4 regions of the Streptosporangium sp. NPDC001559 genome follow, and region 1 is predicted to be linked to each of the others. Evidence: riboswitches for the same ligand, from Rfam matches in the RefSeq annotation. Region 1 holds a riboswitch; each other region holds the start of a gene.
What was found. A riboswitch is a leader RNA that binds a small molecule or an ion and turns the genes downstream of it on or off. The one in region 1 is predicted to bind cobalamin.
Positions count from the first base shown of each region.

Region 2: another riboswitch for cobalamin. It lies ahead of cobN (cobaltochelatase subunit CobN); the one in region 1 lies ahead of ACFYY8_RS37605 (CbtB domain-containing protein).
Region 3: another riboswitch for cobalamin. It lies ahead of ACFYY8_RS23325 (ABC transporter substrate-binding protein); the one in region 1 lies ahead of ACFYY8_RS37605 (CbtB domain-containing protein).
Region 4: another riboswitch for cobalamin. It lies ahead of metE (5-methyltetrahydropteroyltriglutamate--homocysteine S-methyltransferase); the one in region 1 lies ahead of ACFYY8_RS37605 (CbtB domain-containing protein).

Region 1 covers NZ_JBIAVG010000023.1:124,069-131,599, forward strand. The annotation lists gene ACFYY8_RS37580 (cobyrinate a,c-diamide synthase) at 1-1,228, opposite strand, end outside; gene cobO (cob(I)yrinic acid a,c-diamide adenosyltransferase) at 1,222-1,824, opposite strand; gene ACFYY8_RS37590 (putative cobaltochelatase) at 1,868-3,943, opposite strand; gene ACFYY8_RS37595 (histidine phosphatase family protein) at 3,940-4,503, opposite strand; gene ACFYY8_RS37600 (CbtA family protein) at 4,500-5,240, opposite strand; gene ACFYY8_RS37605 (CbtB domain-containing protein) at 5,257-5,451, opposite strand; cobalamin riboswitch at 5,483-5,602, opposite strand; gene dop (depupylase/deamidase Dop) at 5,694-7,211, opposite strand; gene ACFYY8_RS37615 (acyltransferase family protein) at 7,297-7,531, opposite strand, start outside.
Region 2 covers NZ_JBIAVG010000026.1:64,438-71,968, forward strand. The annotation lists gene cobN (cobaltochelatase subunit CobN) at 1-1,302, opposite strand, end outside; cobalamin riboswitch at 1,416-1,614, opposite strand; gene cobG (precorrin-3B synthase) at 1,634-2,941, shown strand; gene ACFYY8_RS39080 (precorrin-8X methylmutase) at 2,938-3,564, shown strand; gene ACFYY8_RS39085 (precorrin-2 C(20)-methyltransferase) at 3,561-5,087, shown strand; gene ACFYY8_RS39090 (cobalt-precorrin-6A reductase) at 5,075-5,845, opposite strand; gene cobM (precorrin-4 C(11)-methyltransferase) at 5,838-6,581, opposite strand; gene cbiE (precorrin-6y C5,15-methyltransferase (decarboxylating) subunit CbiE) at 6,578-7,531, opposite strand, start outside.
Region 3 covers NZ_JBIAVG010000010.1:238,221-245,751, reverse strand. The annotation lists gene ACFYY8_RS23340 (NAD(P)-dependent oxidoreductase) at 1-163, shown strand, start outside; gene ACFYY8_RS23335 (ABC transporter ATP-binding protein) at 177-956, opposite strand; gene ACFYY8_RS23330 (FecCD family ABC transporter permease) at 956-2,020, opposite strand; gene ACFYY8_RS23325 (ABC transporter substrate-binding protein) at 2,017-3,021, opposite strand; cobalamin riboswitch at 3,214-3,340, opposite strand; gene alaS (alanine--tRNA ligase) at 3,479-6,124, shown strand; gene ACFYY8_RS23315 (ArsR/SmtB family transcription factor) at 6,224-6,448, shown strand; gene ACFYY8_RS23310 (metallophosphoesterase family protein) at 6,467-7,228, opposite strand; gene ACFYY8_RS23305 (ATP-grasp domain-containing protein) at 7,367-7,531, opposite strand, start outside.
Region 4 covers NZ_JBIAVG010000002.1:378,681-386,211, reverse strand. The annotation lists gene ACFYY8_RS05765 (radical SAM protein) at 1-75, opposite strand, end outside; gene ACFYY8_RS05760 (Phenylacetic acid catabolic protein) at 78-725, opposite strand; gene ACFYY8_RS05755 (AMP-binding protein) at 1,699-3,585, shown strand; gene metE (5-methyltetrahydropteroyltriglutamate--homocysteine S-methyltransferase) at 3,566-5,866, opposite strand; cobalamin riboswitch at 6,013-6,188, opposite strand; gene ACFYY8_RS05745 (hypothetical protein) at 6,575-7,003, shown strand; gene ACFYY8_RS05740 (hypothetical protein) at 7,147-7,344, opposite strand.

The sequences.
Region 1 (7,531 bases):
GGCCGGAGGCGAGCCCGTCCGCCCCTCCCCGCCAGCGGAACAGCGGCCTTCCCGGCGCGGGTTCGACGGCAGTGCGGTGGAACTCGTGCCCCCGGTAGCGCTCCCCCGCCCGGGTCAGCACCGAGTCCTCGACCGCGACCGCGTCGCGGTAGCCCAGGGTGAGGGTCCCCGTCATCCTGGCCTCCAGGTCGAAGACCCCGCACATGGGCCTGCCGTCCAGCTGCCTGGCGAGATACAGCAGACCGGCGCACTCGGCGGAGATCGGCCCGCCGAACGCGGCGACCTCCCTGCGCAGCGGCTCGTTCGCCGACAGCTCGGCGGCGTAGACCTCGGGGAAGCCCCCGCCGATGACGACGCCGCCCGTCCCCTCGGGCAGGGCCTCGTCCGCCAGCGGGTCGAAGGGGACGACCTCGGCCCCCGCCGCCGCCAGCAGCTCCGCCTGCTCGGTGTACCCGAAGGTGAACGCCTGCCCGGCGGCCACCGCGACTCTCTTGGTCGCCGGTACGGCGGGCCCCGGGCTCCACGGCCGCGCGGACAGGGCGGGGGCGGTGCGGGCGAGCCGCAGCAGTTCCTCCAGGTCGCACGACGCGGCGACCAGGTCGGCGACGGCGTCCATGGCACCGGCCGCCTGTGTGGCGCGTTCGGCCGCGGGGACCAGGCCGAGATGACGGGAGGGGGTGGTCACGAGATCGCTGCGGTGGATCGCGCCGAGCACCGGGACGCCGCTCTCGGCCAGGACCGCGCGGCACAGCTCCTCGTGCCTGGCGGAGCCGACCCGGTTGAGGATCACCCCGCCGAGGCGAATCCGGGTGTCGTAGGAGGCGAAACCGTGCACGAGCGCCGCGACCGACCGGCTCTGCCTGGCCGCGTCGACCACCAGGACGACCGGGGCCTGCAGCAGCCTGGCGACGTGCGCGGTCGAGGCGAACTCGCTCGTGCCCGCCCCGTCGTACAGGCCCATCACCCCCTCGATCACCGCCAGGTCGGCCCCGGCGGCGCCGTGCAGGAACAGCGGGGCGATCAGCTCCTCACCGACGAGCCACGGGTCGAGGTTGCGTCCGGGACGGCCGGTGGCCAGGGCGTGGTAGCCCGGGTCGATGTAGTCGGGCCCCACCTTGTGCGGGGAGACCCGGGTGCCTCTCCGGGTGAGCGCGGCCATCAGCCCGGTCGCGACCGTGGTCTTCCCCGCACCGGACGCGGGGGCCGCGATCACCAGCCGGGCTACCATTCGATGCCCTTCTGCCCCTTCTGCCCGGCGTCCATGGGGTGCTTGACCTTGCCCATCTCCGTCACCAGGTCGGCGGCGGCGACCAGGCGGGGGTCGGCGTCCCGCCCGGTGACGACGACGTGCTGGCCGTCGGGGCGGGAGGTGAGCGTGGCGACGACCTCGTCGACGTCGATCCAGCCCCACTTCATCGGATAGGTGAACTCGTCGAGGACGTACAGCCGGAAGGTCCGCGCGGCCAGGTCACGCTTGATCTGCTCCCAGCCCTCCCTGGCGTCCGCGGCGTGGTCCTCCTCGGCACCCGGCCGCTGGATCCAGGACCACCCCTCCCCCATCTTGTGCCAGGACACCGTGCCGCCCTCACCGGACTCACCCAGCACCCGCAGCGCCCGCTCCTCGCCGATGCGCCACTTGGCGGACTTGACGAACTGGAACACGCCGATCGGCCAGCCCTGGTTCCAGGCCCGCAGCGCCAGGCCGAAGGCCGCGGTCGACTTGCCCTTGCCCGGCCCGGTGTGGACGATCAGCAACGGCCGGGTGCGGCGCTGCCTGGTGGTCAGCCCGTCGTCGGGCACGCTGACCGGTTTCCCCTGGGGCATCGTCATCCGCCTTTCGTTCTCGTACGGCTCGCGGGAGCGGTTCTCACGCGGCGGCCCGCCTGTCACGGACCACTCCGGCGAGGTCGGTGAGGTCGTCGAGGCGCACGGTCCGCGCGCCCATCCGCCGGGCCAGGGACGCGGCCAGGCCGAGGCGGATGTGCCCCGTCTCGCAGTCGACCACGACCGTGGCGACCCCGGCCAGCAGCGCCGCCGCCCTGTGGGCCTCCTCGACGGTGCCGGAGGTCGCCCGCCCGTCGGTCACCAGGACCAGCAGCGGACGCCGGGACGGGTCACGCAGGCGCTCGACCCGCAGGACCTCGGCCGCGCGCAGCAGCCCCGCCGCCAGCGGGGTGCGTCCGCCGGTCGGCAGCTCGCGCAGCCGGGCGGCCCCCGCCTCGACCGAGGAGGTCGGCGGCAGCACCAGGTCGGCGCGGGCGCCCCGGAAGGTGACCAGGCCTACCTTGTCACGGCGCTGGTAGGCGTCGAGAAGCAGGCCGAGCACGGCGCCCTTGACCGCGCTCATGCGCCGCCTGGCCGCCATGGATCCACTGGCGTCCACGACGAACAGGACCAGGTTGCCCTCCCTGCCCTCGCGTGCGGCCTCCCTGAGGTCCTCGCGCCGCAGCAGCAGGCCGGGCCCGTTCCTGCCCCGTCCCACCTGGTACGGCGCGGCGGCCTCGACGGTCGCCCTCAGGTGCAGGGAGGCGGGCCGTCCCCCCGGGACCCTGGCCCCGGTCACCCTGCCCAGCGGGGTCGCGGCCCTGGACCTGCGGCCCGGGGCTCCGGCGCCGAGACCGGGCACGGTGAACAGCCTGGCGCGCCTCGCGGGGTCGGCCTCCGCGATCCGGTCGTCCCCCGCCTGCCCTGTCGCGGTGTCTCCTCCGGCGGGCGCGGGGACGCCTTCCCTGCTCGCCGGCTCCGCCCCCGGGACGTCCTCGCCGGAACCGTCAGGGCCGCCCCCCGGGCTTTCCGAGCCTCCTCCGGGACCGCCCTCGGGGTCACCGTCGGAACCGTCTCCGGGGCTGCCCCCGGGGCCGCCCTCCGGACCGTCACCGGGGTCGTCCGGCTCCTCCGGGTCTTCGGGCGTCTGGTCGAGGAGTTCGTCCAGCCTGGCCTCGTCCAGGCCCGGCGTGTCGAAGGGGTCACGGCGGCGCCGGTGCGGGAGGGCGAGCCTGGCGGCCTCGCGGACGTCCTCGGCCGTCACGGTCGCCCCGCCCCGCCACGCGGCGTGCGCGATGGCCGCCCGCGCGGTGACCAGGTCGGCCCGCAGACCGTCGACCTCGAAGGCGGCGCAGACCGTGGCGATGCTCCGCAGCGCGGAGTCCGGCAGGGTGACCTCCGCGACCCTGGCCCTGGCCTCGGCGACACGCGTGGCCAGCTCCCGTTCCCGCGCCTGCCACAGGGCGGCGAAGGCGGCCGGATCGGCCTCGAAGGCCAGGCGCCGCCGGACCACCTCGGCCCGCTGGGACACCTCCCGCGACGCCCTGACCTCCACGGTCAGCCCGAACCTGTCGAGGAGCTGGGGACGCAGCTCCCCCTCCTCCGGGTTCATGGTCCCCACCAGCAGGAACCTGGCGGCGTGCCGTACCGAGACGCCCTCACGTTCGACGTAGCAGGTACCGAGCGCGGCGGCGTCGAGCAGCAGGTCCACCAGGTGGTCGTGCAGGAGGTTGACCTCGTCGACGTAGAGGACGCCCCGGTGCGCGTCGGCGAGCAGTCCGGGCTCGAAGGCCTTCACCCCCTCGGTGAGCGCCCGTTCCAGGTCGAGCGAGCCCGCGAGGCGGTCCTCCGAGGCGCCGACCGGCAGCTCGACGAGCCTGGCGGGCCGTACGGTGCCGGGGGCGGTCTCGTGCGGGCCGTCCGGGCAGCCGGGGTCCGGGGCGGCGGGGTCGCAGGAGAAACGGCAGCCGTGCGCCACCTCGACGGGCGGGAGCAGCGCCGCGAGCGCCCGCACGATCGTGGATTTGGCGGTGCCCTTCTCCCCTCTGACCAGGACTCCGCCGACGCCGGGGGAGACGGCGTTCAGGATCAGGGCGAGCTTGAGGTCCTCCGACCCCACGATCGCGGTGAAGGGATAGCGCGGGTCGCGCACCTTGACTGCCTCCTCGGCTCTCGTCATACGGGGTAACTCAGCCGCCAGCGTCCGCCCCGCCCGGTGAGCGTCACCAGGGCGAGAGGCGCGACGTCGACGCGCCAGAAGGCATGGGCCGGGGCGCCGAGGGCGTGCACGACCGCGGCCCTGATCACCGGGGCATGGGTGACGGCGACCGTCCGCCCCGGGCCGAGGGCCGCGAGCCAGTCCGCGACCCGGCCGACGAGTCCGGTGATCGGCTCCCCTCCGTGGGGGGCCGCCGCCGGGTCGGTGAGCCAGGCCGCGAGCCCTCCGGGATCGGCCGCCTCGACCTCGGCCAGCGTCATGCCACGCCAGCGCCCGTAGTCGCAGTCGGCGAGCGACGGCTCCGGCCCGGCACGCAGGCCGAGTGCCCCGGCCGTCTGCGCGCAACGCAGCTCGGCTCCGCGGACGGCCCGGCCCGGACCGATCCGCGGAGCCAGCGCCTGGGCGCGGCGCAGGCCGTTCCCGTCGAGCGGCTCGTCTCCGGGAAAGGCGGCCCGTGCCGTCGCCCGTGTCGAGGCGTGACAGACCAGCAGCAGGCGCGCGACCCCCGAGGGGGCCGTCACGCCGGGCTGCGCCTGCGCGCGGCGAAGGCGAACAGGGCTCCGACGCCCAGCCAGAACACCGCCTGTGTCCCGAGGGAGGCCAGGCGGAAGTCCCACAGGAGACCGGCGGGGAACCCCTCGGGCACCTCGTCGATCCCGGGCAGCAGGATCCAGGCCGCCGTGACCGGCACCAGCAGCGCCGCGCCGCCCGCGAGCCAGCGCGGCCACGCCTCCTCGGAGGAGACGTAGCGGTGCGCGGCCGCCGCGGCGCCGACGGAGAGGATGCCGATGGCGACGGCGACCAGGTAGAGCACCGTGCGCTGGTTGATCGTCTCCGGGTCACCGACGGCCGGGGGGTTGGCGGGATATTTCACGAAAGGGATGAGGACGATCGCGATGAACGCCGCCGCCGCGAGGGAGACCGCCAGCAGTGGTTCCGATCTCGGACCGACCCGGCCGCGCACCCCCGCGTACACGAGGGCGAACAGGCCGCCGAGAGCCAGGCCGTACAGGGCCAGGGCGAGGAAGAGGCCGAAGCGCTGGCCGTTCCTGCTGACCGGCGCCTCCTCCCCGTGAGAGTGGGCGGGCTCGGCCGCCTCATGACTGTGGGCACCGGTGCCGGCGGAGGCCGCAGCGGCCTCCTCCAGCGCGATGGCCCGGTCGACGCGGGGTTCGCCCACGGTGTAGGCGAACACCCCGGCGAACAGTCCTGCGAGAAGGCCGACGAGCATGCCTCTGACGATGAGTTTGGTGATCACGTGTGGCTCAGTGCGATCAGTGGCAGGGAACACCGAGCAGGTGACGCCCGTCGTGCATGAGTTCGTGCAGGTAGTTACCGGCCTGCGAGATCGCGCCCTGGTCGAAGGCGACCAGGTAGGCGAGAAGCAGCAGCACCGGTACGGCGAGAAGCCATCGGGTGAGCGAACCGAGCGGGATGGGCTTGACCGGCGGAGCAGAGATCTGGCTCACGGCCACCTCCTTCAGGGGATTGACGCGCCCCTTTTCGTAGGTCGGTGGCGGCCGAGTGACCTGGCTCCCCGCCCTCTCGGGCCGGTTACAGTGGCGCGACCGCACCGGAATCTCACCGGATTTCCCTCGCACCGCCACAAAACACCCGGAATGTATACCGGTTCACAGCGTCCGTCAATCCATGCGATAGCGGACACAGGGCTAGAAACCGTGCGGGCGGGCGCACCCGCCCGCACGGGAGGTCACTGATCGCCGGTGAGAGCGGTGACCAGGTCGGCGGCGGTGCGACAGCGATCGAACAGCTCGCCGACGTGGGCCTTGGTCCCGCGCAGCGGCTCCATGGTCGGAACACGCTGCAGGGACTCCCTGCCCGGGATGTCGAAGATGACCGAGTCCCAGGAGGCGGCGGCGACCGACTCGCTGAACTGGCTCAGGCAACGACCCCTGAAGTAGGCCCGCGTGTCGCTCGGCGGCGCCTCGATGGCCCGCCGTACCTCGTCCTCGGTCACCAGGCGCTGCATCCTGCCCCGGGCGACCAGCCGGTTGTACAGGCCGCGCTCGGGACGGATGTCGGAGTACTGCAGGTCCACCAGCTGCAGTCGCGGGTGGGACCAGGCCAGGCCGTCACGGGTACGGTAGCCCTCCAGCAGCTCGAGCTTGGCCACCCAGTCGAGCTCCCGCGACAGCTGCATCGGGTCCTCGGCCAGACGGGTCAGGACGGACTCCCAGCGGTCGAGGACGTCCTTGGTGATCTCGTCGACGCCGTTCCCGCTGCGCTCCTCGGCGTACTTGCGGGCCAGTTCCAGATACTCCATCTGCAGCTGCACCGCGGTGAGCCTGCGGCCGTCGCGCATCGCGATCTCGTACTTCAGCGTGGGGTCGTGGGAGACCGCGCGCAGCGCCTGGACCGGGTTGTCGACCGCGAGGTCACGGGTGAAGTAGCCGTCCTCGATCATGGCGAGGACCAGCGCGGTCGAGCCCAGCTTCAGGTAGGTCGAGATCTCCGACATGTTGGCGTCGCCGATGATGACGTGCAGCCTGCGGTACTTCTCCGGGTCGGCGTGCGGCTCGTCCCTGGTGTTGATGATCGGCCGCTTGAGCGTGGTCTCCAGCCCGACCTCGACCTCGAAGAAGTCGGCCCGCTGACTGATCTGGAAGCCCTCACCCCGGGAGTCCTGGCCGATGCCGACCTTGCCCGCGCCGACGACGACCTGCCGGGAGACGAAGAACGGGGTCAGATACCTGACGATGTCGGCGAACGACGTGGCGCGCCGCATCAGGTAGTTCTCGTGGCAGCCGTAGGAGGCGCCCTTGTTGTCGGTGTTGTTCTTGTAGAGCTGGATCGGAGCGTTGGCGGGGACGGCCGAGGCGCGCGTCGCGGCGTCGTGCATGACGCGCTCCCCCGCCTTGTCCCAGATCACCGCGGCTCGTGGATTGGTGCATTCGGGAGTCGAGTATTCGGGATGGGCGTGATCCACGTACAGCCGGGCCCCGTTGGTGAGGATCACGTTGGCCAGGCCCAGATCCTCGTCAGTGAGCTGGCTCTGGTCGGCCACCTCCCTGGACAGGTCGAAGCCCCGGGCGTCGCGCAGAGGGTTCTCCTCCTCGAAGTCCCAGCGTGCTCGCCTGGCCCTGGCCGCCGAGGCCGCCAGATAGGCGTTCACCACCTGGGAGGAGGTCACCATCGCGTTGGCCCCCGGCTGTCCGGGCACGGAGATGCCGTATTCGGTCTCGATGCCCATCACCCGCCGTACCGTCATGCGCACCCTCTGTTCATCCAGGACGACTACTCCGCCGTATATATCCCCGACCCTAGACCCTTCACTATCCCCGGTGACCAGACAGTTATGGCACAGAGGCCTTTTCTGAGGCGTTTTCTCCCGGGGCCCCCGGAGCGGGAACCGCTCCCTGGCCGGGGCCGCGTCCGTGCCTCCCCTGCGGTACGGCCGCCCGCCGCCGCCTGGCCTTGACGAACTCCTGGATGGGCCGTTCGACGAGCCGGTGGACCAGGTAGGACAGCGCCAGCGTGACCAGCACGGTGACCGCGACGGTCAGCCAGGGCGCGAGTGTGTCGCGCAGG
Region 2 (7,531 bases), on a different contig from region 1:
CTCGACCGAGGTCCGCAGGTCCTCGGGCAGCGTGGCGAACCACGCGGCGTACCGGGAGGCCTTGATCCGCACCGGGTTGCCCGCGAGCCGTTCCTCGGTGAGCCAGTCGGGGTCCTGGCCTCCGGCTGCGATGAGGGCGTGGATCAGCGCGTCGCCGTCCTGCCCGGTGACGCCGGGCAGTTCGTCCTCGGCGCCGATGTCGTAGCCGTGCTCGCGCATCGCGGCCAGCAGCCGCACCAGGCTCGCCGGGGTGTCGAGGCCGACGGCGTTGCCGATCCTGGAGTGCTTGGTCGGGTAGGCCGACAGCATCAGCACGATCCGCCGCTCGGCGGGCGGGACATGCCGCAGGACGGCGTGCCGTACGGCGATGCCCGCCACGCGGGAGGCCCGCTCGGGGTCGGCGACGTAGACGGTCAGACCGTCCCCGTCGATCTCCTTGAAGGAGAACGGCACCGTGATGATCCGCCCGTCGAACTCGGGGATCGCCACCTGGGTCGCCGCGTCGAGCGGGGAAAGGCCGTCGTCGTTGGCCTCCCAGGCGGCCCTTCCACCGGTCAGGCACAGGCCCTGCAGGATCGGCACGTCGAGTTCGGCGAGCGCGCCGACGTCCCAGGCCTCGTCGTCGCCGCCCGCGGACGCGGTGGCCGGACGGGTGCCGCCCGCGGCCAGCACGGTCACCACCAGCGCGTCGACCGTGCCCAGGGTGTCGAGCAGGCCCTGCTCGGCGCTGCGCAGGGAGGCGCAGTAGACGGGCAGCGCGCGGGCGCCCGCGTCCTCGATCGCGGCGCAGAGCGTCTCGACGAAGGCGGTGTTGCCCGCGACGTGGTGGGCGCGGTAGTAGAGCACGCCGACGACCGGTCCCTCCTCGCGGCGCGCCCGGCGTTCGAGCACGCCCCAGGCGGGCGTCGGGGCGGGCGGGGCGAAGCCGTGGCCGGTCAGCAGCAGCGTGTCCGACAGGAAGCGGCCCAGTTCGGCGAGGTTGGCGGCCCCGCCGTGGGCGAGGTAGGCGTGCGCCTCGGCGCAGACCCCGCCGGGCACGGTCGACAACTCCATCAGCTCGGCGTCCGGTGCCTGTTCGCCGCCGAGCACGACGACGGGCAGCGGCCCTGCGAGCAGGGCGTCCAGGCCCTCCTCCCAGGCGCGGCGCCCGCCGAGCAGCCGTACGACGACCAGGTCGGCGCCCTCGACGAGGGGCGGCAGGTCCCTCGCGGTGAGCCTGGCCGGGTTGCCGAGCCGGTAGTCCGCGCCGCTGGCGCGGGCGCTGAGCAGGTCGGTGTCCGAGGTGGAGAGCAGGAGGATCATTCGCCACGCTCCCCGGCGGGGAGCGGCGCGGCCGTGAACGGCGGTGCGGGCTGGCGGCTGGGGAACGGCGAACAGCGCACAGGGCTTTCCTCCCTCGGGGTCCTCGCCCCGGGTCGTCGTCGGCTACGACGGCTGGAGTCTCCTGGCTCCCGGATCGATGCTCCCCCCGGCCTTCCCGCCCGTTGCCGGACCGTGGCTGGATGGGGTTCGCTCCCCGGTTACAGTGGCGGGACCGCGCCGGATTCACACCGGCTTCCTCCCTTTTGCCGTCGCCAACGATGAGACTACGGCAGCGAGGTCCCCGCAAGAAACTGGAGCTACCATCCTCAGCGTGTCAAAAGGTCACTTCTCCGGACGATCTCATCCCGACGCGTGCCCGGGGGCGCTCCAGGTGCATTCCGCGGCCGACGGCGGCCTGGCGCGCGTCAGGGTACCCGGAGGGCGCCTGACGGTCCCGCAGCTGCGCGAGCTGGCCTCGGCCGCCGAGACCTGCGGCAACGGCGTCGTCGAGCTGACCTCCCGGGCCAACGTCCAGGTGCGCGGACTGGGCGCCGGGGACGGCTTCGCGGCCCGCATGGCGCGGGCGGGGCTGCTGCCCTCGGCCACCCACGAACGGGTCCGCAACGTCCTGGCCTCACCGCTGAGCGGCCTCGACGGCCGGGGGCTTCTCGACGTGGGACCGCTGACCCGTGAGCTCGACCTGCGCCTGTGCGGCACGCCCGCGCTCGCCGGGCTGCCGGGGCGGTTCCTGTTCGCGCTCGACGACGGCCGGGGCGACGTGGCCTGGCTCGGGGCGGACGCCGCGATCCTGCCGACCGGCCCCGGCGAGGTGGCGTTGCTGCTGGCCGGGACCGACGGCGGCCTGCGGGTGCCGCCGGGTTCGGCGGTCTCCGCGCTGCTGGCCGCCGCCGAGGCGTTCCTGGCCGAGCCCGGGGTCCGGGAGGGCCGTCTGTGGCGGATCGGCGAGCTGCCCGGCTGCGCCGAACGGATCGCCGCCCGCGTCGCGGCCTCCCTGGAGACGACCTCCGCCCCCGTACGGCGGGCGCCCGTCCCGGCGCCCTCCCACGGGCCCGTCGGGGTCGTCGAACAGCCCGCGGGCCTGAACGCGCTCGGCGTCACGGTGCCGCTGGGGCGGCTGACCTCCGCCCAGGCCGCCCTGCTGGCCGGCCTGGGCGGCGAGGAGGTACGGCTGACGCCGTGGCGTGGCGTCGTCCTGCCCGGCCTGTCCCCGGCCTCTCTCGCCGAGGTCGCCGGGCGGCTCGTCGCCGCCGGGCTGGTCGTCGACCCGGCCTCGCCGTGGACGGGCGTGACGGCCTGCGCGGGGCGGCCCGGCTGCGCGAAGTCACTGGCCGACGTGCGGGCCGACGCCGCCCGCTGGATCACGGCGGAGAGCGACCCGCCCGCTGCCGTCCCCGCCCGCCCCGGTACGCTCCCGGTGCACTGGGCGGGCTGCGAACGACGTTGCGGCCGCCCGCGAGGACGGGCCGTCGACGTGGTCGCGACCACGACCGGCTACCGGGTCCTCCTGGAGGACAGCGGCTTGGGCGGCGGCATGGACGGTGACTCGAACAGTGTCCTGACCTGCGCGGACATCGAGGAGACCACGGCCGCCGTGGCGGCTCTGAGAGGGGAAACGTGACCGACTACGTCCGGGACGGCGCGGAGATCTACCGGCGTTCCTTCGCCACCATCCGCGCCGAGAGCGACCTGGACGGCCTGCCGCCGGACGTCGCCCAGGTGGCGGTCCGCATGATCCACGCCTGCGGGATGGTGGACCTGGTCGCCGACCTCGGCTGGTCGCCGGGCGTGGTCGCCTCGGCCAGGGCGGCCCTGCGCGCGGGGGCGCCCGTGCTGTGCGACGCGATGATGGTCGCCTCGGGGGTGACCCGGCGCCGCCTGCCCGCGGGCAACGAGGTGCTCTGCACGCTGGGCGAGCCCGGCGTGCCCGAACTGGCCGTACGGCTCGGCACCACCCGCAGCGCGGCCGCCCTCGAACTGTGGCGCGACCGTCTCGAAGGGGCGGTCGTCGCGATCGGCAACGCGCCGACCGCGCTGTTCAGGCTGCTGGAGATGGTCGAGGAGGGGGCGGGACGGCCCGCCGCCGTGCTCGGCGTGCCGGTGGGTTTCATCGGCGCCGCCGAGTCAAAGCAGGCGCTCGCCGGGCATCCGGCGGGCCTGGAGTACCTGGTCGTGCACGGACGCCGGGGTGGGAGTGCGATGGCCGCCGCCGCGGTCAACGCGATCGCGAGTGAGGTCGAGTGAACGACACGTCAGCGGGACGGCTCAGGGGCGTCGGGCTCGGGCCGGGTGACCCGGAACTGGTGACCGTCAAGGCGGCCAGGCTCATCGGGGAGGCGGACGTCATCGCCTACCACAGCGCCCGCCACGGCAGGAGCATCGCCCGCTCGGTGGCGGCGCCGTACCTGCGGGAGGGGCAGATCGAGGAGGCGCTGATCTACCCGCTCACCACGGAGACCACCGACCACCCCGGCGGCTACCAGGGCGCCATCGACGACTTCTACGCCGACTGCGCGCTGCGGCTGGCCGCCCACCTGGACGCGGGCCGCGACGTGGTCGTGCTGTGCGAGGGCGACCCGCTCTTCTACGGCTCCTACATGCACATGCACAAGCGGCTGGCCCACCGCTACGTCACCGAGGTCGTGCCCGGGGTGACCTCGGTGAGCGGCGCCGCGGCCGTGCTCGGCAAGCCGCTGGTCGAGCGGGACGAGGTCCTGACGGTGCTTCCCGGCACGTTGCCCGCCGAGGTCATCGCCGAGCGCCTGGCCGCGACCGACTCCGCGGCGATCCTCAAGCTCGGCCGTACCTTCACCAAGGTTCGCGACGCGCTGGCCGAGGCGGGCCGTCTCGACGAGGCGTGGTACGTGGAGCGCGCGACCACCGGCGCGCAGCGCCTGGCCCCGCTCGCCGAGGTGGACCCGGACGACGTGCCGTACTTCTCGCTGGCGCTGGTGCCGAGCCCGGTCAACGCCGGCCTTCCCGGTACCCACGGTGAGAGCCGGGTCCCGGAGCGCGTCCAGGGCGGCGAGGTCGTCGTGGTCGGGCTCGGGCCCGCCGGGCGGCCCTGGCTGACGCCGGAGGCCCAGGAGGCGCTGGCCGCCGCCGACGACCTCGTCGGGTACGGCCCCTACCTGGACCGCGTCCCGCCGAACCCGCGCCAGCGCCGTCACCCGACGGACAACCGGGTGGAGGCCGAACGGGCGGCGCACGCCCTCGAACTGGCCGCGGCCGGGGCGCGGGTCGCGGTGGTCTCCTCCGGCGACCCCGGGGTGTTCGCGATGGCCAGCGCGGTGCTCGAGGTCTCCTGCGAGCCGAGGTTCGCCGACGTTCCGGTGCGGGTGCTGCCCGGCCTGACCGCGGCGCACGCGGTGGCCAGCCGGGTCGGGGCGCCGCTCGGCCACGACTACTGCGTGCTGTCGCTGTCCGACCTGCTCAAGCCGTGGGAGGTCGTCGCGGACAGGATCAGCGCCGCCGCGCGGGCCGACCTGGTCCTGGCGATCTACAACCCGGCCTCCAAGAGCCGTACCTGGCAGGTCGCGGCGGCCAGGGACCTGCTGCTCGAACACCGCTCGCCGGACACGCCCGTGGTCGTCGGCCGTGACGTCGGCGGCGCCGGGGAGAGCCTGACCGTCACCACCCTCGGCGACCTCGACCCGGCCACGGTCGACATGCGCTGCCTGCTGCTGGTCGGCTCCTCGACCACCAGGGTCGCCGAACGGAAGGACGGGGGGCGGGTGGTCTTCACCCCCCGCCGCTATCCCGCCTGACCGCCCGCCACGGCGTCGAGCCACGCCGTGGCCTGCTCGACCGTCTCGACCGCCGGGACCCCGCCGGGTACGGCGGGGCGGCGCACGACGACGACGGGCAGCCCAAGCTCGCGGGCGGCGAACAGTTTGGCGGTCGTCATCCGGCCGCCGCTGTCCTTGGTGACCAGCACCTCGACGCGGTTGTCCCGCATGAGGTCGAGTTCCCCCTCGACGGTGAACGGTCCCCGGCTGAGCAGCACCTCGAGGTTGCGCGGCAGCGGCGGCCGGGGCGGGTCGACGGAGCGGGCCAGGAACCACAGGTCATCCAGGCCCGCGAAGACCGGCAGGCTGCGCCGGCCCGTGGTCAGGAAGACCCGGCGGCCCAGGCCGGGCAGCGACTCGGCGGCGGCCTCGAGGGAGGGCGTCCAGCGCCAGTCGTCTCCCGGCCCCTGCCGCCAGCCGGGCCGCCGCAGGATCAGCAGCGGTACCCCGGCCAGGCCCGTCGCCTCGGCCGCGGACGCGGTCATCCTGGCGGCGAAGGGGTGGGTGGCGTCGACGACGACGCCGATCCCGTTCTCCTCGATCCAGGCCCTGAGCCCGGCGGGGCCGCCGAAGCCGCCCTCGCGCACCTCCCCGACCGGCAGCCTGGGGTCACGGACCCGTCCGGCCAGGGAGGAGATGACGCGTGTCCCCGGCCGGTCGGCGAGCGCGGCGGCCAGTCTTCTCGCCTCGTCGGTGCCGCCGAGCACCAGGACGTTCAGCGCGCCCGGGTCAGTCACGGCAGCGTGCCGCGGAGTACAGGTGGCTGTCGGGGAACTCCGAGGCGGTCAGCACCCTGCCGACCACGATCACCGCGGTGCGCACGACACCCGCGGCGCGGACCTGCCCGGCGATGTCGGCGAGCGTGCCGCGCAGGATCACCTCGTCGTCCCTGCTGGCCCTGGCCACCACGGCCACCGGGCAGTCGAGGCCGTACCTGGGAACCAGCTCCGCCACGACCTCCTCGGCGCGCTGCACGGCCAGGTGCAGGACCATCGTCGCCCCCGACCTGCCGAGGGTGTCCAGGTCCTCCCCCTCGGGCATGGGGGTCGCCCGCGCCGAGGTGCGGGTGAGCACCACCGTCTGGCCGACGCCGGGCACGGTCAGCTCCCGCTTCAGCGAGGCCGCCGCGGCGGCGAAGGCGGGCACCCCGGGAACCACCTCGTACGGCACGCCCTCGGCGTCCAGGCGCCGCATCTGCTCGGCCATCGCGCTGTAGACCGAGGGGTCCCCCGAGTGCAGCCTGGCCACGTCGTGCCCCGCCTCGTGGGCGGCGAGCATCTCGGCCACGATCTCGTCGAGGGCCATCCTCGCGGTGTCGACGAGACGCGCGCCCGGCGGGCAGCAATCCAGCAGGGCCTCCGGGACCAGGGAGCCCGCGTACAGGCACACCGGTGAGGCGGCGATCACCCGCTGCCCCCGCAGGGTGATGAGGTCGGCGGCCCCCGGCCCCGCCCCGACGAACCGCACCGTCACCGTTCCTCCTGTGTCCCGGCGGGTTTGACCGCCGTCCAGATCGTCACCGGCATCATGGGCCGCCAGCCGGTGAAACCGCCGACCGGGGCGGCCCTGCTGACCGCGAGCCTGACCATCTCGCTGTGGGAGCCGCCGAGCCTGGCGTGCCAGGCGGCGACCGTGGTCTCCGACTCGACGGTCACCGCGTTGGCCACCAGCCTGCCGCCGGGCCGCAGCGCCCGCCAGCAGGCCTCGATCACGCCGGGGACGCTCACCGCGCCGCCGACGAAGACGGCGTCCGGGGCCGCGAGCCCGCCGAGCGCGCCGGGGGCGGCACCGGTCACCACGTTCAGGCCGGGCACGCCGAGGGCGAAGGCGTTGCGGGTGAGCCGCCCGGCCCGGCCGCCGTCCCTCTCGACGGCGATCGCCCGGTTCTCCGGGTGGGCGCGCATCCACTCGATCGCGAGGCTGCCCGCCCCGGCGCCGACGTCCCACAGCAGTTCGCCGGGGACGGGCGCGAGCCGGGACATGGTGACCGCCCGCACCTCGCGCTTGGTGAGCTGGCCGTCGTGCTCGAACGTCTCGTCGGGCAGGCCGGGCAGGACCGGCAGCGGGACGGTCCCCGGCGCGGCCACGCACTCGACGGCCACGACGTTGAGGTCGTCGGCCTCGGTCAGGGACCAGCCGCCCGCCGTACCGGAGACCAGGCGTTCGGCCTCACCGCCGAGCCGTTCCAGGACGGTCATCGGGCTCGCGCCGTAGCCACGGGCGGTGAGCAGCGCGGCGACCCGGGCCGGGGTGCGGCCGTCGGCGCTGAGGACGAGCACCCTGCGCCCGTCGTGGACGGCGGTGTGCACGGCCTCGACGGGACGCGTCACGAGGCTGACCACCTCGACGCGGTCGGCGGCCCAGCCGAGCCTGGCGCAGGCCAGCGAGACCGAGGAGGGGGACGGCAGCACCCTGACCCGTTC
Region 3 (7,531 bases), on a different contig from region 1:
TCCGCCCCGGCTCACCGACGGCAGGCGCAAGCCGTACCGCACCGCCGTCGACGTCAACGTCAGAGGGGGCATCTTCATCTCCCGCGCGGACCTCGCCGACGCCATCCTCGCCACGCTGGCCGCCCCCGAGACCGTCGGCCACACCGTCTCACTGGGCTACTGAGGCACGGATTCCCTCACGGCGCGTCCCCCTCGGTGATCAGCGTCACCTGGGGGACGCCCGTCCTCGGATGCGCGCCGACCTCGGCGTCCACCCGGTAGACGTCCCGCAGCAGTTCAGGCGTCAGCACCTCGCGCGGGGTCCCGAGCGCCACGACCGCGCCGCCGTCCATGACGCACAGGCGGTCACAGAACGCGGCGGCCAGGTTGAGGTCGTGCAGCGCGATCACCGCGGTGATCCCGAGCCCGCGCACCAGACGCAGCGCGTCGAGCTGGTGGCGCAGGTCGAGGTGGTTGGTCGGCTCGTCCAGCACCATCACCTCCGGCCGCTGCGCCAGCGCCCGGGCGATCAGCACCCGCTGCTTCTCCCCGCCGGAGAGCCGGTCGAAGGGCGCGTGGGCCAGATCGGCCACGTCCAGCCGTTCCAGCGCCTCGGCGATGATCGCCCGGTCGGCGGGGGAGTCGCCGTCGAAGGCCCGTTTGTGCGGGGTACGTCCCATGGACACCATGTCGTGGACGCTCAGCCCGAAGTCGCCGCCGCCCTCCTGAAGCACCGCGGCCAGCCGGCGGGCCAGCCATCTGCCCGGCGTCCGCCACACGTCGTGCCCGTCGAGGAGCACCTGCCCGGCGGTGGGGCGCAGCACCCGGTAGAGGGTTCTCAGCAGGGTCGACTTGCCCGCGCCGTTGGGCCCGGCCAGGCCGAGCACCTCACCGGGGGCCACCTCGAACGTCACCGCGCGAACCAGGTCCCTGCCGCCGATCCGCACCGAGACCTCCCGTACGGCCAGAGCGCCCATCAGGTCCTCCTCCGCATCAGCCACAGGAAGAACGGCCCGCCGACCAGCGCCGTGATGATCCCCACCGGGACCTCCTCGGGGGTGATCAGCGTCCTGGCGACCAGGTCGGCCATGATGAGGAACGCCGCCCCGAGCAACGCCGTGGCCGGAAGCGCCCGCCGGTGGTCGGCACCGACGAGCAGCCGCACCACATGGGGCATGATCAGCCCGACGAACCCGATGGTCCCGCTGACCGCGACGACGGTGCCGATCACCATCGCCACCAGCACGAACAGCGCCGTCCTGAAGCGGTGCACGTCCAGCCCCAGGGAGGCGGCGGCCTCCTCCCCGGCCAGCAGCAGGTTCAGCGGGCGCGAGACGCCCAGCAGGACGACGGTGCCCGCCGTCACGGCCGCCGCGGGCACCCACACCGTCGTCCACGTCGTCCCCGCGACGCCGCCGAGCATCCAGCGGACGGCCGACTGGGCTCGGTGCGGGTCGTCGGAGGTCACCACCAGGAAGCTGGCCGTCGCCGACAGCACCTCGGCCGTCGCCACCCCGGCCAGCACCAGCCGCACCGTGGTCATCCGCCCGCCGGACCGGGCCAGGAGATAGACCGTGACCAGCGCCGCCAGCGCCCCCGCGAACGCGGCGACCGGCAGGGAGAACGGCCCGAGGAAGGTCAGGCCGAACACCGTCACGCTCACCGCGCCCACACTGGCGCCGGAGGAGACGCCCAGCAGCATCGGATCGGCCAGCGGGTTGCGCACCAGCGCCTGCAACGCCATCCCGCAGACCGAGAGACCGGCGCCGATGACCCCGCACAGGATCACCCGTGGCAGCCGTACGTCCATGACGACGGTCTCCCTGACCGGCGACCAGACCGGTTCGGCCAGCGCGGGGTTGAGGCGGTGCAGCAGGATGCCCCACACCTGCCCGGCGGGCAGGCTGATCGAACCGGCCGCGACCCCCGCCGTGACCGCCCCGCAGAGCAGCAGCGCGCACAGCGCGAGCGTCAGCGGGTACGGCAGGCCGGGGCGCCGGGTGACGGGCGTGGTCCGGGAGAGCCCGGTCAGGCCGCTCACTCGAACCGGTCGGGGTGGATCTGCCGGGCCAGCGACTCCACCGCGGACGGCGCCCGGACCCCGAGCACGACCGACGACAGCGGCAGCACCGCGAACCGCCTGTGCCTGATCGCCGGAACGTCGGCGAGCGCCGGGTTCGACAGCAGGAACCTCTTCTTGTCCTCGACCTTCTCGTCGCCGTAGTCGTAGACGACGATCCAGTCGGGCGCGCGCTCGGCGACCTGCTCGAACGACACGTCGGCCCATGCCTTGTCCACGTCGGTGAAGACGTTCCGCGCGCCCGCCAGCGTGATGATCTCGTCGCCGACGCCCCTGCCCCCGGCGGTGAAGGCGGTCTTGTCACCGCTGTCGTAGACGAACAACCTGACCGGCTCGACGTCGGCGAGCCTCTCCCTCACCCGCGCCAAAGGCTCGTGCAGACGGGTGATGAGCGCCTCGGCCCGCTCGCGCACGCCGAAGATCGTGGCGACGTTGCGGATCTCCCGGTCCATCAGGTCCATGTCCACGGGGCCGGACGGGCACTGCTCGACGTTGAGGTAGGTGTCGATCCCGGCCTTGCCCAGCGCGTCGCGGCCGCGGCCCTCCTTCTCGTCGAAGGCGCTGGAGAAACCGCCGTAGACGAAGTCGGGCTCCTCGGCCAGCAGCGCCTCGTAGGAGGGGTACCGCCTGGACAGCACCTTCACCCCGTCGTAGGCGGCCCGGTACTCGGGCAGGACCTTGTCGTCGAGATATCCGGTGCCGGCCATCGACCCCTGCAGTCCCAGCGCCAGCATCACCTCGGTCGCGTGCTGGTTGAGCGAGACCGCCCGCCGCGGCGGCCGGTCGTAGGTCGTCCTGACGCCGCAGTCGTCGAGGGTGACCGGGAAGCCCGCGACGGCCCCGGCAGGGCCTTCAGCCGGGGCTCCGGAGGGCGCCGGTTCCCCGGCGGAGGCGCCACAACCGGCCAGGAGCACGGCACAGGACAGGGCGAGCAACAGGGACAGGGGACGTCTGACCGTCACGGACGGTTCCTCTCACGGGATCTGCACCATGGGACGGCCCTGCCGGAAGATCACGGAACCGGCCAGGAGGTCGTCTCCGGGCACACGCCGGCGCGGAGGGCTCGTGCGGTCGTCGCCACGCGAGGTCATCCATCGGCCGACCCGTTCCTCTCCGGGGAGATCCGCCCCAGTTCGTCGAGGAGGCGACCGCGTGAGTCTCCTGGCTCTCGGGTCGATGCTCGCCCCCGTCTTCCCACCCCGCAGGGGGCGGTGACCTCGTGGGGGTCCGCTCGCCGATCACAGTGGCGGGACCGCGCCGGATTCGCACCGGCTTCCTCGTCCGCGCTCGCCTTCGCCGGTCATCATTGCACGAAGCCGTTGATGCGCTGAAGATGGCTTCCGGTTCCGGCGGCGGCTGTACGATGCCTTGTTGCAACAAATTTGCAATTGCAAAGACTGGCAGTATTCGGGAGGGCAAGTGCGGACGGCGGAGGTCAAACGGCGGTTCCTTGAGCACTTCGCGGCGGCGGGGCACACCGTGGCCGCCAGCGCGCCGCTGCCCGCCGACGACCCGACACTGCTGTTCGTCAACGCGGGCATGGTGCCGTTCAAGCCCTACCTCCTCGGGCAGCGGACACCGCCGTCCCCCCGGGCGGCCAGCGTGCAGAAGTGCGTCCGCACCCTCGACATCGACGAGGTCGGCAAGACCACCAGGCACGGCACGTTCTTCCAGATGAGCGGCAACTTCTCCTTCGGCGACTACTTCAAGGAGGAGGCGATCAGGCTCGCCTGGGACCTGACGGTCAAGCCTCGGGCCGAGGGAGGCTACGGCCTCGACCCCGACCGGATCTGGGCCACCGTCTACCTGGACGACGACGAGGCCCACGCCCTGTGGCGGGACGTGATCGGCCTGCCCGAGGTCCGCGTCGTACGGCGCGGCAAGGCCGACAACTTCTGGTCCATGGGAGTCCCCGGGCCGTGCGGGCCCTGCTCCGAGCTCTACTACGACCGTGGCCCGGCCTACGGGCGAGAGGGCGGGCCCGAGGTCGACGAGGACCGTTACCTCGAGTTCTGGAACCTGGTCTTCATGCAGTACGAGCGGGGCGAGGGCGTCGGCAAGGAGGACTACCCGATCCTCGGCGAGCTGCCCTCCCGCAACATCGACACCGGCATGGGCCTGGAACGCATGGCGGCGCTGCTCCAGGGCGTCGACAACCTCTACGAGACCGACGAGACCCGGCCCGTCCTGGACGCCGCGGCGGCGCTGACCGGAACCAGGTACGGCGTGCGCTCCGGGCCGTCCGCGGCCGAGAGCCACCCCGACGACGTCCGGCTCCGGGTCGTCGCCGACCACGTCCGCACCGCGCTCATGCTGATCGGCGACGGCGTCACCCCCTCAAACGAGGGACGCGGCTACGTGCTGCGCCGGATCCTGCGCCGCGCGATCCGCGCCGTCCGGCTGCTCGGTTACGAGGACCCGGTCCTACCCGAACTGCTGCCGGTGGCCCGCGACTGCATGGCGCCCTCCTACCCGGAGCTGGCCGCCGACTTCGACCGGATCTCGGCCTACGCCTACGGCGAGGAGGAGACCTTCCGCTCGACGTTGCGCCAGGGCAGCGCGCTGCTCGACCGGGCCATCACCCGGACCGGGGAACGGCTGCCAGCGGCCACGGCCTTCAAGCTGCACGACACCTACGGCTTCCCGATCGACCTGACCGTCGAGATCGCCGCCGAACACGGCCTCGACGTGGACGTCACCGGGTTCAGGGAGCTGATGGCCGAACAGCGGCGCCGAGCCCGCGAGGACACCCGCGCCAGGAAGACAGGCCACGCCGACACCGGCCTGCACCGAGCGCTTCTCGACGAGCACGGCCCCACCGACTGGCAGGCGTACACGACGCTGACCACCGACTCGACGGTCCTGGCCGTGCTCCGCGACGGGGCGCCCGTGACCACGGCCGTCGCGGGCCAGATCGTCGGCGTCGTCCTCGACCGCACCCCGTTCTACGCCGAGTCCGGCGGCCAGGAGAGCGACGCGGGCACGCTGCACGGCCCGAGCCTGTCCGCCGAGGTGCTGGACGTGCAACGCCCCGTCCCCGGGCTGGTCGTGCACCAGGTGCGCGTCCTGGACGGGGAGCTGGCGCCGGGACAGCCCGTGCGCGCCCAGGTCGACCCCGAGTGGCGCGCGGGCGCCCGCCAGGCCCACTCGGCGACCCACGTCGTGCACGCCGCGCTGCGCGCCACGCTCGGCCCGGCCGCCCTGCAGTCCGGCTCCTACAACCGGCCCGGCCACCTGCGCCTGGACTTCTCCTGGCGCGGCGCCCTGCCCGCCGGGGTCCGGGGGGAGATCGAGGACGCCGCCAACGTCGCGATCCGCGGGGACCTGCCGGTCGAGGTACGCCACATGCCCCTTCGGGAGGCCCGTGAGATCGGGGCGCTGGCGCTGTTCGGCGAGACCTACGACGAGACCGTCCGGGTCGTCGAGATCGGCGGCGCCTGGTCGCGGGAGCTGTGCGGCGGCACCCACGTCGACCGCTCCTCCCAGATCGGCGGCATCGCCGTCACCGCCGAGTCGTCGGTCGGCTCGGGACAGCGCCGCATCGAGGCCGTCACCGGCATCGAGTCCTTCCGCTACCTCGCCCGCGAGCGCGACCTCGTCTCCCGGATCGCCGAGCGGTTCAACGCCCCCCGCGCGGAGGTCGCCGACCGGGTCGCCGCCCTCGCCGAACGCCTCAGGGAGAGCGAACGCGAGACGGCCAGGCTCCGCGACCGGCTCCTCACCGTCGAGGCCGGCCAGGTCGCCGCGACCGCGACCGTCCACGGCGACGTCCTGCTGGCCACCGGCACCACGGAGACCGACGCCCGTCTCCTGGCGGAGCGCGTCGGCACGGCCCTGCCCGAGGACCGGCCGGGCGTCGCCGCGGTGCTGTCCGGCACGGCCCTCGTGGTCACCGTGAACGCCGCGGGCCGTACCCGGGGACTGGCCGCCGCGGACCTGGTCAGGGCGCTTCCCGAGGGCCGGGGCGGCGGCAACGCCGAGACGGCTCAGGGCCGCAGGCCCGCCGACCCCGACAAGGCCTTGGCCGCCCTCGCCGCCCTCCTCGCGGACCGAACGCCGGAGTGACCGGAACCGCCCCGGTTCACCCGGCGTGTTCGTAGACGCTGACGTGGCGCCGGCTCGTGGCCGCGTACGGCTCGCGTTCCCCCGGACGCCGGCGCCCTGGTGGCGCTGCTGGGCGCGCCCAGGGCCACGCTGCTCGGCCTGCTCGAGGAGCCGTTGCCGACGGTCGAACTCGCCCGCCGCCTGAGGGTGACCCCCAGCGCCGTCTCCCAGCACCTGCGCGTGCCGTACGGCACCGGCCTGGTCACCAGGGCCCGCGACGGACGGCACGTCCTGTACCGCAGGAGTCCCCTCGGTGACGGGCTGGCGGCCGCCCCCACCTCCTGAGCGATCGGATGAGGGCGTTCAGCTGGTCGTACGGCCGTCGCGCGGGCCGAAGGCGGTGACGGCCTCCGCGTCCGTCGTGACGGCGTGGATGTAGTGCTCGGCCCACGAGCGGCAGTCGTGGTAGCCCGACCTCCGCACCACGGACTCCACGGCGTCGCCGAGGTCGAACGGGGTGCGGCGGATCTGGACCTGGCCGTCGCGCAGCAGCAGCCAGTGGCCGCCGGTGCGGCCGTAGGGCATGCCGATGCTTCCGGCGTTCACCACGAGACGCTCGTCCACGAGCCGCAGGTACGGCATGTGCGTGTGCCCGCACACCACGGTGCGCACGTCGTCGGGCAGGTCGGCGAAGACCTCCGCCCAGCGCTCAAGCCGGGTGTCGACCAGCACGACCTCGTTGTCGTCACGCGGGGTTCCGTGGCAGAAGACGACCTTGCCGAAGCCCTCGACCTCCATGGTGACCGGGTGGGGCAGGTCGGCCAGGAGCTTGACGTCCTCGTCGCGGAGCTGCCGCGCGGCCCACAGGTCGATCTCCCAGGCGTCCTCGACGCCCTCTCCCCGCGCGAACGCGACCAGGTCGCGGTCGGCGTTGCCGCGCACCAGGACCGCCCTGTCGCCCAGCTCGCGGAGCCGGTCGAGCACCTCGACGGGCTGGGGGCCCGCGGCGTGGTCGCCGGTGACGACGATCCTGTCGGCGGCCATCACCTCGGGTTCGGCGAGTACGGCCTCAAGCGCGGGCAACACCCCATGAATATCGGACAGAACAGCGACACTTGCCACCATCGAATGTCCTTTCTGGCCGCGTCGGTTACGGGTCTCAGGTGCTTTTCTACACGGACGCCGCGGCCGGTCGCCAGCGGACCGGCCGACCGGCCGGAAAAAGCCCTGAACAACACAGGTGACGATGATTTATCGGTGAAATCATTCTGTTGTCACCAGACGATATTCGGACAGCGCGTTTTCCATGTGATACCTGACCTCTTTCGAATCCCTTCCCGCTATGTGCAGATAGCCGGTGCAGGCGTTCGAGGCGCGCGCCGGTTCGAGACGGTCGCCGACCGAGGCCGTGACCTCGCCGGAGATGAC
Region 4 (7,531 bases), on a different contig from region 1:
CAGCCGTACCTTGGCGGCGCGCCGTTCCGGCTCCGGAGGGTTGTAGGGGGCGAGGGTGAGCGGAACCGTGGCCATGGTCAGCCCGCCTGGGTCGTCGGTACGCGCAACCCGAGGTTGATCGCGCGGGCCGAGACGGTCTTGACCCACTGGTCACGGGCCTCGGCGTTCGTGGTCTGACGCAGGCCGTACCTGATGGCCAGTTCGGCGCGTTTGGAGTTGGGGTTGCCGAAGACGCCGATGAAGGTGGGCCACAGCCGGTCGAGCGCGACCTGCAGCTGCTGTCTGCCCTCCTCGGTGGTGGCGAGGTTCCTGCACACCCGGGCGCCGTGGGCGATGTGCACCTTCTCGTCGAGGATGATGGTGCGCACCGCCTCCGCCCACGGTTTGTAGCTGCTCTCGGCGAACTCGCGGATCATCAGCAGCGCCGCCTCCTCGCCGATGTAGGAGAACACGCCCCGCTCGGCCCAGGTGGTGCAGGTGTGCAGTCCCTGGTCGGCGAACAGGTTGCGCTCGTCGAGCGACTGCTGCTCCATGTAGGTGGTGTCGACGCCGATCTCGGCGAGGATCCGCTTTCCGATCTTGTAGTGGTCGTACTCCTCGACCGCGCGTTCGGCGCAGACCTGGCGTTCCTCCGCGTTCGGCGCCAGCGGGAGGAAGACCATGGTGTAGTCGTCGCCGCCGGACAGCTCACCCTCTGTGTTGATCATGACCTGGCTGATCAGCATCTTCTGATAGTCGTCCGGCGCACGATGGAATTCTTCGGGTGTTCGCACCACAAGCAATTCGTCGTCCAGAACCGCGACTTTCCGGGTCACCGTCACCCTCCAATGCCGAAACAGGCCTGATGCTTTCTCCAGAAAAAGTACGCGAGCGGTAATTCTTATGACGCAGGAAACCGAACCGGCCAGCCGGTGTCCTCGCGGTCAACGGCCATAAAATTCTCTTACAGGCCTTTAGTCGGAGGAATGCTAACACACGGTCAAGACCGATACCAGGGAGCATCCATAACCGTCGCACGGTGCTCGATCCGTCACGGAATTCCGAATTCCATCCGGCCACTCTGGTAACACACGTTTCACAGGTAACACAAAAAAGTGCGGGATTCCGGGCCCCCTGGTTTCGGACGGTTTTTTATTCCAATATTCGGCTCCACCGTTTCCGGTTCGCCCGGGACCGGAATTCCCGCCCTGCGGATCCGGGCCCGGCGGGCGTCGGGTACGGCGGGGCGTCAGGCGCAGCGGCAGGCGCGCGATCGGGTTCGCCGGAACGGAGGAGGCCGGCGCAGGCGGGATAAGGATCCGCCATGATCTCCTGTGAGAGGGGGTCGAAATCGCCGTCGAGCGGCGCCGTGGTCATTACCCCTCCCTCCAGGACGGAAATGGTCCCCGTACCGACCGGCGCCCCTGCTCTCCGGGTGTCCCCGACCCGGCGGATTCCCTGCGGGCAGAAAGAAACGACAACCCGAATCGGCGCCGCGGGAACCGTTCCGTCGTTGACAGCAGGCTGTTTCGGGCGCATTCTCCGAGGGCGGTGCGACACCGCCGCGAAGAACCGCCGCGCATGATCCCGGTTATCCGCGGATCATCGCGACGCCGCTTCTGACCGTCCGTGGGGCGACGGATGAATATCACCGCGGGAGAGAAAAGGGGACCGGCGCGGCGGCAGAACGGTCCGTGAATTGAACGGAGGCGTTCTTCGGTGACCACGACCGATCTTGAGACGCGGGTGACCTCCATCTGCGCCGAGGCCCTGGACCGTTCCCGTCTCGGTCCCGACGACGACCTCATGGAAGCCGGGATGGACTCACTGATCGCCGTGGAGATCGTGACGCGCCTCGAACGGTCCTTCGGCGCGGACGTCGTCGACGTCATCTTCGAGACGCCCACGGTCAGCCACCTGTGCGCCGCCGTACGGCGTGCCCTGCGGGAGGGGCCACGGAGCGTCACCCTGCCCGGGCCCGCCCCACCGGCCGCGGCCGGGCCGCCGCCCCCCACGGCGACGACCCTGCTCGGCCTCGTCACCTCGGCCGCCGCCAGGTACGGCGAGCGCCCCTACCTGCTGCCCGTCGAGCCGGAGAGCCGCGTCTTCTCCTTCGCGGACGTCCTGACCTTCACCAGGGGATGCACGACCCTGTTCGAGGAGCGCGGCGTCCCCGCCGGGGCGCGGGTGGCGACGGTCATGCACAACTCGTCGCTGGCGGCGCTGCTTTTCCTCGGCGTCGTCGCCTCGGGGCGGGTGCTGGTGCCGCTGAACCCGAAGGCGGGCGCCGCCGAACTCGAAACGCTCCTGGCGCACTGCGGGCCCGCGCTCGTCTTCGGCCGGGAGGCCACGGCCGTGAAGCTGCGGCGGCGCCCGGAGTGGGTCGGCACCGACGACGAGGAGTCCCTGCTGACCGGCCTGCTCGCGCGGGGTGAGGCATACGGCAGGCGGCCGATCCTCTCCGGCGGCGACGGCGCGGCCGACGCCGAGATCGTCTACACCTCCGGCTCCGCGGGCACCCCGAAGGGGGTCGTCCTGTCGCACCGGAGCCTGCTGTCGGGCTCCCGGTCCCTGGCCGGGTGGGCACGGGCGGGCCAGGACGACGTCTTCCTCAACGTGGGCCCGCTCTTCCACGCCGGCGGGCAGGTCTTCCCGACGCTGACCCCGCTGTGGTGCGGCGGCCGTACCGTGTGCGTGCGCTCGGAGGCGGCGATGGCGCGGTTCTGGACCTACGTCGACCGCTACGAGCCAACGTGGACGCTTGTGGTCAACGCCTACCTCGCCCACCTGGTCGAACGGCCGGAACGACCGGTCACCGGCCGGTTGAAGGGAGTCCTGGCCGGAGGCTCTCCCCTCGCCGTCGAGCTGATCCGCCGCTTCGAGGCCACCTTCGGCCTGCCCGTCCACCAGGTGTACGGCATGACCGAGACGGCCTCGATCACCACGGTCGAACCACGCGGGAGAAAGAGCGGCGACCCCAGGAGCGCCGGGCTGCCCCTGGACTGCTCCCGGGTCCGCGTGGTCGGCAGGGACGGGCAGGACGTCGCGACCGGTGAGAGCGGCGAGGTGCTGCTGAGCGGGGACAACGTGTTCACCCGCTACCAGGACTCCCCCGGCCTCACCGGGGAGCGGATCGACGACGGCTGGATACGCACCGGCGACCTGGGGCGCCTCGACGAGCGCGGGGAGCTGTCGATCGTCGACCGCCTCGACAGCATGGTCATCGTCAACGGCGAGAACCTCTACCCCGCCGAGGTCGAGAGCGTCGTCCCGCACCTCGAAGGCGTCGAGGACGCCGTCCTGGTGGCGCTGCCGCACCCGGTGACGGGGGTCGAGCCGGTGCTCGTCTACACGCTGCTGCCCGGTGCCGTCGCCCGCGTCGACGGCTGGCGCGCGACGTTGCTGAGGTTCGTCAGCACCTTCAAGGTGCCGCGCAGGTTCGTCCCCGTCGAGGACCTGGGCCTGGACGCCTTCCCGCGGACCCCGCTGGGCAAGATCGTGCGGCCTGAGGTGCGGCGGCTCGCGGCCGAACGCCTGTCGTGGCCGGGGAGCCTCCGGGCCCGGCGCACCGGGCCCGGAGGAGGGGTCAGCCCGCCTCCGCCCTGACCACCCGGGCCGCGGCGACCATGTTGTCCAGGGAGACACGGACCTCGCCCCAGCCACGGGTCTTCAGGCCGCAGTCGGGGTTGACCCACAGCCGCCCGGCCGGAATGCCGCCGAGTCCCTTGCGCAGCAGGGCGGCGACCTCCTCGGCGTCCGGCACCCTCGGGGAGTGGATGTCGTAGACGCCCGGCCCCACCTCGCGGGGATACCCGGCCCCGGCCAGCTCGTCGGCGACCCGCATGTGGGAGCGGGCGGCCTCCAGGCTGATCACGTCGGCGTCGAGGTCGTCGATGGCGGCCAGGATCTCACCGAACTCGGCGTAGCACATGTGGGTGTGGATCTGGGTGTCCGCCCGCACCCCGCTCGTGGCCAGGCGGAAGGCCTCCGTCGCCCAGGCCAGGTAGGCGGGCCGGTCGGCCGCGCGCAGCGGCAGTGTCTCCCGCAGCGCGGGCTCGTCCACCTGGATGACGGCGATGCCCGAGGCCTCCAGGTCGGCGACCTCGTCGCGCAGGGCGAGGGCGACCTGGCGGGCGGTCTCGGCCTGCGGCTGGTCGTCGCGGACGAAGGACCAGGCGAGCATGGTGACCGGGCCGGTCAGCATGCCCTTGACCGGGCGCCCCGTCTGGGACTGGGCGTAGGTCGTCCAGCGCAGTGTCATCGGCCCGGGGCGGGAGACGTCCCCGGCCAGGATCGGCGGGCGCACGTAGCGGGTGCCGTACGACTGCACCCAGCCGTGCTGGGTGGCCAGGTAGCCGTTGAGCCGCTCGGCGAAGTACTGGACCATGTCGTTGCGTTCCGGCTCGCCGTGCACCAGGACGTCGATGCCCGCCCGTTCCTGGAAGACCAGGACCGAGCGGATCTCCGAGGCGATCAGCTCGTCGTAGGCGTCCTGGTCGATCCGCCCGGCGCGCAGGTCGGCGCGGGCCGCCCGCAGCTGTCCGGTCTGCGGGAAGGAGCCGATGGTGGTCGTGGGCAGGTCCGGCAGGCCGAGGCGGGCGCGCTGGGCCGCCGCCCGCTCGCCGTACGGCTGGGGCCTGCGGGTGTCGGCGGGGACGACGGCGGCGGCGCGGGCCCTGACCTCGGGGTCGTGGGTGAGCGCGGAGGCCTCGCGTGAGGCCAGGTCGTCCCGGTTGGCGGCCAGCCGCCCGGCGATGGCGCCGGTTCCCTCGCTGAGCCCGGTGGCCAGGGTGACGACCTCGGCGACCTTCTGCCTGGCGAAGGCGAGCCAGCGGCCGACCCGCGGGTCGAGCCCGTGTTCGAGACCGAGGTCGATGGGGACGTGCAGCAGCGAGCAGGAGGGGGCGACGTCCACCCGGCCGGCCAGGCCGAGCAGGGTGGCCAGGGTCGCCAGCGACCCGCCCAGGTCGTTGATCCACACGTTGCGGCCGTCCACGACACCGGCGATCAGACGCTTGCCGGGCAGGCCGCCCGCGCGGGCCAGGTCCTCCAGGTTGGCCGCGGCCGGGCCGGTGAAGTCGAGCCCCAGGCCCTCGATCGGCGCCCTGGCCAGGACCGGCAGCGCGTCGCCGAGCCGGTCGAAGTAACCGGCGACGAGAACCTTCGGCCGGTCGGTCAGGGCGCCGAGCTCACGGTAGGCGTGGGCTGCGGCGTCGAGCACCGCCCGGTCGCGGTCCTGCGCCAGCGCGGGCTCGTCGAACTGCACCCACTCGGCACCGGCCGCGCGCAGGGCGGCGAGCACCTCGGCGTAGACGGGCAGCAGCCGGTCGAGCAGACCGATCGGTTCGAAGGCCGGGTCGGCGCCGGGGGCGGGCTTGGCCAGCAGCAGGTAGGTGACGGGGCCGACGAGCACGGGGCGCGCGGTGTGCCCGAGCGCGACGGCCTCGCGCAGTTCGCCGACCTGTTTGGCCGGGTCCGCGGCGAAGACGGTGTCAGGCCCCAGCTCCGGCACCAGGTAGTGGTAGTTGGTGTCGAACCACTTGGTCATCTCCAGCGGGGCGACGTCCTGGGTGCCCCGGGCCATGGCGAAGTATCCCGCCAGGGGGCCTTCTGCCGCCACGACGGCGCGATGGCGCGGGGGGACGGCGCCGACCATGACGGTGGTGTCGAGGACGTGGTCGTACAGCGAGAAGTCGCCGGTCGGCACCTCCCGCACCCCCGCCTCCGTCAGGTGCCGCCAGTTGCCGGCGCGCAGCCCGGCCGCGACGTCCAGCAGGTCACGCTCGGTCACCCGGCCCGCCCAGTGGCCCTCGATCGCCTTCTTCAGCTCACGGTCCGGCCCCTGACGGGGGTAGCCGTACACGGTGGGGGAGGAAGTCTCGGTCACGGAACTCTCCTTCGCGAGTCACGAAAGGACGCCGGTGCCCCGAGGAGAGAAGCGAAGGAGAAGCGGGCGCACCAGGCCCGTCCCATGCCGCCGACCCACCCGCGAGGTCACCGAGGTCACCGCGTGCGTGGTCGCACGCGGGCAGTGGCAGGTCTTCGGACTCGCGGGCACGTCCGGGCCGTTGTCTCGCCCTGACACCTAGTGGCCGTCGCTTCCCTGACCCGATCTGCCGGATCCAGTGCGTTTGACGGCGGTCGTTCCCACTCACCGCTGCGGGGCAGTCCCGGAGTCACACCGGGTTCCCTCTTACGACGCGTCTGCCTGGCGGGCAGGGCGAACCGACTGCGTCCCCAACCCTACGCGCATCCGGTGGCGGAGCGACAACCATATTCGGGCCCGCCGGCGGGTTCGCGGGATCGTTCTCCTGTCGCCCCGGGCCGCCTGAAACCGTACGGGGGAATTCGCGGGTCACGGGAAAATCTCCGCCCCCCGCTTTCGCGACTCAACAACCGTGACCTAAGGCCCCATTTCCTACAATTTCCGAAAGAAAAGGGCAGGCTATATTAGACCCGGCAAACCCCCCAGCCATCGGAGTTAACCATGTATCGGACTAAAGGGTCACATCTCCATCAAGGGCGTATACCAAGCTCCCTAACCGATGTCAAGTCGCGAGTCGCCGCCATTCTCCGCCGTCGTTTCCCGGTCATCATGCGAGGAACACTTGGCCTGGTGTTCCTGTGGTTCGGCGTGCTGAAGGTGGCGAACGTCAGCCCGGTCAGCGCCCTGGTCGCCGACACCCTGTCCTTCGTGCCGCTGCCCGCGTCGTTCGTGGTGCCCGCCCTGGGCGTGTTCGAGGTCGCGGTGGCCCTGGCGCTGTTCACCGGCCGGTGGCTGCGCCCGTTCCTGCCCGTGCTCCTGCTCCATCTCGTCGGCACGTTCCTGGTCCTGGCGCTCCATCCGGGTGTCGCGTTCAAGGACGGAAACCCGCTCATGCTCACCATGGAGGGCGAGTTCGTCGTCAAGAACATCGTCCTGATCGCCGGGACATTGGTCGTCGCCGCGACCCTTCCCCGGCGTGAGGGCCACGAGGAACAGCGGGAGGAGCCCCGCCTGCCGGTTTCCACCACCTCACGTTAGAGAGCTCACGGCGGCCCCATCGCGGGCTCGCGGAGAACGAATGCCGGGAAACGGGAAACGGGATCGCCCCGTTTCCCGTTTTCACAAGGGCACGACGCCCCGCCTGGTACTCCGGTGACACTTCGGGATCTTGAGGGGTCGGGTCACACCCCGGCGAGGAGTCCGGCAGGCACCGGCAGCCCGTTCGGCATCCATGACTCCACGGTGGCGCGGCACTCCTTTTCGTGCCCGTCCAGGTGCTCAAGCAGCGCCGCGAACCGCTCACCGACCGGGCTGGACCGCACGGCCCTGGGCACGGACGCCGGCGGCCGGCCGCCGGTCTTCCTGCAGCGCAGGGTCATCCCGTCCAGCGCCTGGCTCGTGGCCGCGGACGGCGCGGACTCACGCGAGGGGAATCGTCATGGCGACGACCATGTCGGCGGGCACCGACAATCGTCCCGGTCTCCAACCCCGGAGGGTGCTTGATCACGGTTTGGTGTCGCGCGACCGAATGATCTTGACGCGAGAGCACCCATGAGACGTTATTAG